Regions from separate parts of the Methylosinus sp. genome, predicted to be linked through region 3. Evidence: predicted binding sites of a transcription regulator. Region 3 holds the regulator's gene; each other region holds the start of a gene.
What was found. Region 3 encodes LexA, which represses DNA repair genes until DNA is damaged. Its sites were predicted from a motif close to TGTTCNNNNTGTGTTCNG; they were not measured.
Positions count from the first base shown of each region.

Region 1 (2,265 bases), on a different contig from region 3:
GCGCACCCTGCCCTTATATCTGCTGATGGGCGCGGCCGTGGTCGCCATGTTCTTCATCTATCTGCGGCACCGGCCGATCCATCCGATGAAGGCGGGCGCCGAGCCCGCCGAATAGCGCGCGCCCGTCAGTCGCCCGCGCCTTTGATCTTGTCTGCGAGCAGGGCGATGGTCTTGGAATAGACCTTCGCCTTGTTCCATTCGAGCAGCGCCGGGAAATTCGGCTCGCCCTCGTCCCAGCCGGCGCCCGGCTTCCAGCCGTAGCCGTGCAGGAAATTGGCGGTGGAGGCGAGCACATCCGCCGTATTGTGGACGAGATCGCGCTTGCCGTCGCCGTCGAAATCGACGGCGAATTTCAGATAGGACGAGGGCATGAACTGCGTCTGGCCGATCTCGCCGGCCCAGGCGCCGCGCATTTGCGCGGGATCGAGATCGCCGCGCTCGACGATGCGCAGAGCGTCGAGCAGCTCGGCGCGGAATTTGTCCGCGCGGCGGCAATCATAGGCGAGCGTCGCCAAGGCGCGAATCGTCGGGAAATTGCCGAGATAGGAGCCGAAATCCGTCTCCAGCCCCCAGATCGCGACGAGCACCGGCCCCGGCACGCCATATTTCTGCTCGATGCGCTTGAACAGCGCCGCATGCTTCTGCAGCAGCGAGCGCCCCTTGCTCACGCGGAAGGAATTGGCCATGCGCGCCGAGAATTGCTCGAAGGTCTGGCGAAACACTTTCTGCCCGCGATCATGCGAGATCACCGAGCGGTCGTAGAACACGTCGCCGAGCGCCGAATCGATCGCCGGCTTCGAGACACCCGCCGCCGCGGCCTCGCGCCGGAAGCCGTCGAGCCAGCTCTCGAACCCCTCGCCATTGCGCCCGCATTCGGCCGCCCGCGCGCCCGCCGGGCAGAGCCCCAGCGACAAGGCCAGTGCCGCGACGCCGAGCGCCGTCCTCATTCGATTGGTCTGAGACATCTCGCGCTTCCCATCTCTCGGACGAAGCCCGCTTTCGCTCTCGGACCAAGCCCGCTTTCGCGCTCTTCTGTCACGAGAGCGCGGCGGGGCCATGGCGCCGCTTTCGCAAATCTCGAAAATATCGGGCCTGAAATCCCGGCGCAGACTAGCTCCCGCCGGTTAGCGGGCCGTTGCCGAAGCGCGGCGAAATTTCGTTCTCATATTGTTCTTGCCGAGGCGGGGCGCCGCATCTACTATGGCGACGTCCGCGTTGGAGCGCTTTCTTTCTGCTCGGGGTCGGAGCTTTCGCATGGTGGTCAGGGTCTCGACGGTCGCCTTCGAGGGGATCGAAGCCAAGCCGGTCGACGTTCAGGTCCAGATCGCCAGCGGCAATGTGGTGTTCACTCTGGTCGGCCTCGGCGACAAGGCGGTCGCCGAATCGCGGGAGCGGGTGCGGGCGGCGCTCATCGCCTCCGGCCTCGCGCTGCCGGCCAAGCGCATCACCGTCAATCTCGCGCCGGCCGACATGCCCAAGGAGGGCAGCCATTACGATCTTCCGATCGCGCTCGGCGTGATGGCGGCGATCGGCGCCATCCCTTCGGACGCGCTGGACGGCTATACGGTGCTCGGCGAATTGGGGCTCGACGGCGCGATCGCGTCGGTCGCGGGCGTGCTGCCCGCCGCGGTCGCCGCCAATATGCGCGGCCATGGGCTCGTCTGCCCGCGCCAATGCGGTCCGGAGGCGGCCTGGGCGTCGAGCGACATGGAGGTGATCGCGCCGCGCTCGCTGCTCCAGCTGGTCAATCATCTGAAGGGAACGCAAGTTCTCGCCCGGCCCACGCCCGCCGTGCGCGCGGCCGCCGCGGATCTGCCGGATCTCGCCGACATCAAGGGCCAAGAGAGCGCCAAGCGGGCGCTGGAGATCGCCGCCGCCGGCGGCCACAATCTCCTGATGAACGGCCCGCCCGGCTCCGGCAAATCCATGCTGGCGGCGCGCCTCCCCTCGATTTTGCCGCCGCTGTCGCCGCGCGAGCTGCTCGAGGTCTCGATGATCCATTCCGTCGCCGGCGAGCTCGCGGGCGGCGAGCTCACCGACCGGCGGCCCTTTCGCGCGCCGCATCATTCGGCCTCCATGCCGGCGCTGGTCGGCGGCGGCTCCCATGCGCGCCCGGGCGAGATCTCGCTGGCCCATAATGGCGTGCTGTTCCTCGACGAATTGCCGGAATTCCAGGCGCAGGCGCTCGACGGCCTGCGCCAGCCGCTGGAGACCGGCGAGGTCGCCGTCTCGCGCGCCAATCACCGCGCGGTCTACCCCGCCCGC
Region 1 is NZ_DATBQF010000040.1:36,172-38,436, forward strand. It holds gene VIF40_RS11285 (hypothetical protein) at 1-115, shown strand, start outside; gene VIF40_RS11290 (lytic murein transglycosylase) at 126-965, opposite strand; gene VIF40_RS11295 (YifB family Mg chelatase-like AAA ATPase) at 1,255-2,265, shown strand, end outside.
Region 1: the regulator LexA is predicted to act here: its motif matches at 1,158-1,175, upstream of VIF40_RS11295 (YifB family Mg chelatase-like AAA ATPase).

Region 2 (2,265 bases), on a different contig from region 3:
CGACGAAGATATGATGAATCTGGCGCTATGGCTGAAGAAGAACGGCTATCGGGCCGATCAGGTGCAGACCTATCTGCCCTCGCCCATGGCGCTGTCGACGGCCATGTATCACTCGGGCTTCAATCCGCTGAAGCCGGTGCGACGCGGCGCGTCGGAGCCGGTCGAGGCGGTGAAGGGCCTGCGCCAGCGCCGCCTGCACAAGGCCTTTCTGCGCTATCACGACGCCGAGAACTGGCCCATTCTGCGCGAGGCGCTGAAGGCGATGGGCCGCGCCGATCTCATCGGCCCCGGCAAGCATCATCTGGTGCCGGGCTGGCAGCCGGCGGGGACCGGCAAGGCCGGCGAAGGCCGCCGCACGGGCCAGACCGGCGCACGGCCGCAATCACGGGAATTCCGAACGAACGGACTGCGCTCGCGGAGCTCGTAGAAATTTCGAGAGCCGGGCGCGCCCCTCCCCCGCTGCGGGAGAGGGAGCAGGCTCCGCCCGTCATCGCAACGTCGCGACGCGACGCCGCCCCGCCCCTAGAACGGAATGTCGTCGTCCAGCTGTTCCGCCAGGCGTCCGCTGCTGGCCGGCGCGGGCGAGCGCTCGGCCGGCGCGCGCTCCATCGGCGAGGAGCGGCCGAAGCTGGAGCCGCCGCCGCTCGACTGATAGGAGCCGCCGCCGCCCTCGTAATCGCCCTCGCCGCGGCCGCCGCCCTTGCTGTCGAGCAGCGTCAGCTCGCCGCGAAAGCGCTGCAGCACGACGTCGGTCGCGCGGCGCTGGACGCCGTCCTTGTCCTGATATTCGCGCGTCTGCAGCTGGCCCTCGAGATAGATTTTGGAGCCCTTGCGGCAATATTGCTCGGCGATCTTCCCGAGATTCTCGTTGAAGATCGACACATTGTGCCACTCCGTGCGGTCCTTGCGCTCGCCGCTGTTGCGATCGCGCCAGGATTCCGTCGTCGCCACCGAGAAGGAGACGACGCGGTCGCCCGAAGGCAGCGTGCGCACTTCCGGATCGCGGCCCAGATTGCCCACCAGGATGACCTTGTTGACGCTGCCCGCCATGACCCTCTCTCCGCCTTATGAATGCACGAGGCACCTTAGTCCGAAACGCGCGAGCGCGAAGACGTTCCGCCGCCTTGTCCACAATTCGCGCGATGTTCTTTTTTTGTTCTAGCACCCCCCGCAGCGGAGCGCAACGTCCCGCCTCATTTCGTCGCGACGGCGGTCTCTATGTCGCTGGGGTCGATGCGTCGGGAGAGTCCGGCGGCGAGCTTGTCATGGTCGAGCTCGCCCTCCCACCAGGCGACGACGATGGTCGCCACGCCATTGCCGCAAATATTGGTGAGCGCGCGGCATTCGCTCATGAATTTGTCGACGCCGATGACGATCGCCATGCCCGGCGCGAGACGCGGGTCGATCGACGAGAGCGTCGCGCCCAGAGTGATGAAGCCGGCGCCGGTCACGCCCGAGGCGCCTTTGGAGGTCAGCATCGCCACGGTGAGAATGACGAATTGCTGTCCCGCCGAAAGCTCGACGCCGAGCGCCTGCGCGATGAACAGGCTCGTCAATGTCATATAGATATTGGTGCCGTCGAGATTGAAGGAATAGCCCGTCGGCACGACGAGACCGACGACCGATTTCGAGCAGCCTAAGCGCTCGAGCTTCTCCATCAGCTGCGGCAGCGCGCTCTCCGACGACGACGTGCCGAGCACGATCAGCAATTCGTCGCGAATATAGCCGAGGAAGCGAAAAATGCTGAAGCCGACGATGCGCGCGACGATCCCCAGCGCAATGACGATGAACAAAATAGCGGTGAGATAGAAGGAGCCCACGAGCCAGGCGAGGCTCACCAGCGACTGCGAGCCATATTTGCCGACCGTGTAGCCCATGGCGCCGAAAGCGCCGAGCGGCGCCGCCTTCATCACGATCGCGATGACGCCGAACATGGCGTGGCCGGCCTCGTCGATGAAGCCGCCCAGCGCCCTGCCCCGCTCGCCCAGCGCCATCAGAGCGAAGCCGAACAGGATGGAGAACAGCAGCACCTGCAGAATATCGCCTCTGGCGAAGGCGCCGATGACGCTGTCCGGAATGACGCCGAGCACGAAATCGACCGGGCTGCGCTGCGCGGCCGGCTCGAGATATTTGGCGACGGCGGCGGCGTCCGCGGCTTTGCCAGAAAAGCCTTCGCCGGGCCGCAGCAGATTGCCGACGAGAAGCCCGAGCGCCAAAGCGATGGTCGAGACCACCTCGAAATAGACGAGCGCCTTGATTCCGACG
Region 2 is NZ_DATBQF010000008.1:158,041-160,305, reverse strand. It holds gene VIF40_RS02180 (YgiQ family radical SAM protein) at 1-427, shown strand, start outside; gene ssb (single-stranded DNA-binding protein) at 523-1,050, opposite strand; gene dctA (C4-dicarboxylate transporter DctA) at 1,194-2,265, opposite strand, start outside.
Region 2: the regulator LexA is predicted to act here: its motif matches at 1,144-1,161, upstream of ssb (single-stranded DNA-binding protein).

Region 3 (2,265 bases):
CCCTCGATGATTAGCAGGCTTGGGATGGCTTTGTTAAAGTAGCGATGTCGATCAACCCGTAGCAGGGCAGGGTGAACTTGCCAAAGCTGTTCCAGTTGAGGATGGAAATGATTGCGAATTTCCCATTTTTTCCGTGCCTTATTAGAGCCGCCGTTGCCTGTAGAAGGGAGTTCGCCATCGAATGTAAGAACGAATTTCACCTGCTGCCATCCTAAAATTCGGTTGCAAGAATCGGCTTCTTTGACAAGCAAGCTAACTTTAGCCTGCTGCCGGTTCAAGTGGGTTGCAGAACGCACCGAGAACGCCTATCCTCCTGTTCATGATTTGTTTATGAACGCGCGCCATCATGCTCGCGCCGGGTGGAAGCGCGCCGCAGGCGGAGCGGCGCCGGGGGATTCCTATGCTGACCAAGAAACAGAGCGATTTGCTGCGCTTCATCCATGAGCGCCTGAAGGAGACCGGCGTGCCGCCCTCCTTCGACGAGATGAAGGACGCGCTCGATCTGCGCTCCAAATCCGGCATCCATCGGCTCATTCTCGCGCTCGAGGAGCGCGGCTTCATTCGCCGCCTGCCCAATCGCGCCCGCGCGCTCGAGGTGCTGCGCCTGCCCGAATCGGCGACGCCTCGCGTCGCCGCGCGCGGCGGTAAATTCTCGCCCTCCGTCATAGAGGGCGCGCTCGGCCGCATGCGCTCCGTCCCGGCCGGGGAGCCGGAGTCCGATCAGCAGGTGGCGATTCCGGTCATGGGCCGCATCGCCGCCGGCACGCCCATTTCCGCGCTGCAGAGCCGCAGCCATACGATCAATCTGCCGCCGGACATGCTCGGCGGCGGCGAGCATTTCGCGCTCGAGGTGCGCGGCGATTCGATGATCGAGGCCGGCATTCTCGACGGCGACGTCATCGTGGTGCGCAAGCAGGACACAGCCGACACCGGCGATATCATCGTCGCCCTCATCGACGAGGAGGAGGCGACGCTGAAGCGACTGCGCAAGCGCGGCGCTTCAATAGCGCTCGAGGCCGCCAATCCGGCCTATGAGACGCGCATTTTCGGGCCCGATCGCGTGCGCATCCAGGGTCGGCTGGTCAGCCTTCTGCGCAAATACTGAGATCGGGCGCGCCGCCACGATCTCGCCGCCCTTTGCGGCCATGTTCCGCCCGTCGCGCGCCTCGCGCGCGGGCCTTTTCGCGTGGCGGATAAGCGACTAAGGCGTGTCTCGAGCGTATCGCGCTTCAAGAGGAAGCGCGCGCTGCGTCGCGAGCGGCTCACCCGGCCGCCCCGCCTCTTTCTGCACATGGACGCAAGCCTCTTTCTGCATGGACGATGGAATGTCGCACTCGACCGGCCCAATGCGCGAAATCGAAGGATCGAAGCCCCTGGCCGTCGGCCGCCGCTCACTTTTTGCACGCCTCTCGCGCCGCTGGCTGGCGGCGCTCGGCGCCGTCGCTGCGGTGGCGCTCGGCGCCGCGCTCGCGCCCTGGACCTTCTCCACCAACGCGCTGCTCGAGGAGATTTCCGGCCAGCTCAACGCCTCCTCCGGCCTCTATATCGCCGCCAAGGGGCGCTCGACCTTCTCGCTGCTGCCGCGCCCGCACATCACCATCGACAGCATCGCCTTCGCCGACCCCGCCGCGGCGCTCACCATCGAGGCCGAGCGGCTGCATGGCAATGTGCTGCTCCTCCCTTTGCTCGCCGGCCGGCTCGAGATCGCCGAGGTCGAGCTGATTCGCCCTTCGATCGAGATCGATCTCGATCGCAAGCCGATGGGCAGCGCCGGCGCCGCGGTGCGCGCCGCGGCGGCGCGGCCGTCGACGCCCGCCGCCGAGAAAGCCGATCGCGCGCGGCTCGGCGGCGTCTCCATCGTGTCGGGCGTCGCGCGGCTCAAATATTCCGGCGGCGAGGAGACTCTGCAAGACATAGACGCGACGCTCGATTGGCGCACCGTCGGCTCGCCGGCGACGCTCGACGTCGGCTTCTCCTGGCGCGGCGAGCGTCCGCGCGCCACGCTGTGGGTGCTGAAACCCGGAGCGCTGCTGCGCGGCGAGCAGACGCCGGTCACTGTCCGCCTCGATTCCGACAGCGTGCGGCTGGAGGCGGAGGGCTTCGGCCAGCTCGGCGCCAAGCCGCGCTACATGGGGCGGCTCACCGCCTCCTCGCCATCGCTGCGCCATGCGCTCGGCCTCGCCAAGGTGAGCGCGCCGCTGCCCGGCCCGTTCGAGAATGTGCAGCTCTCCGCCAAGGCCAGCGTCGGCCTGCGCGATTTCCAGC
Region 3 is NZ_DATBQF010000011.1:116,382-118,646, reverse strand. It holds gene VIF40_RS03080 (hypothetical protein) at 1-296, opposite strand, end outside; gene lexA (transcriptional repressor LexA) at 401-1,105, shown strand; gene VIF40_RS03070 (AsmA family protein) at 1,347-2,265, shown strand, end outside.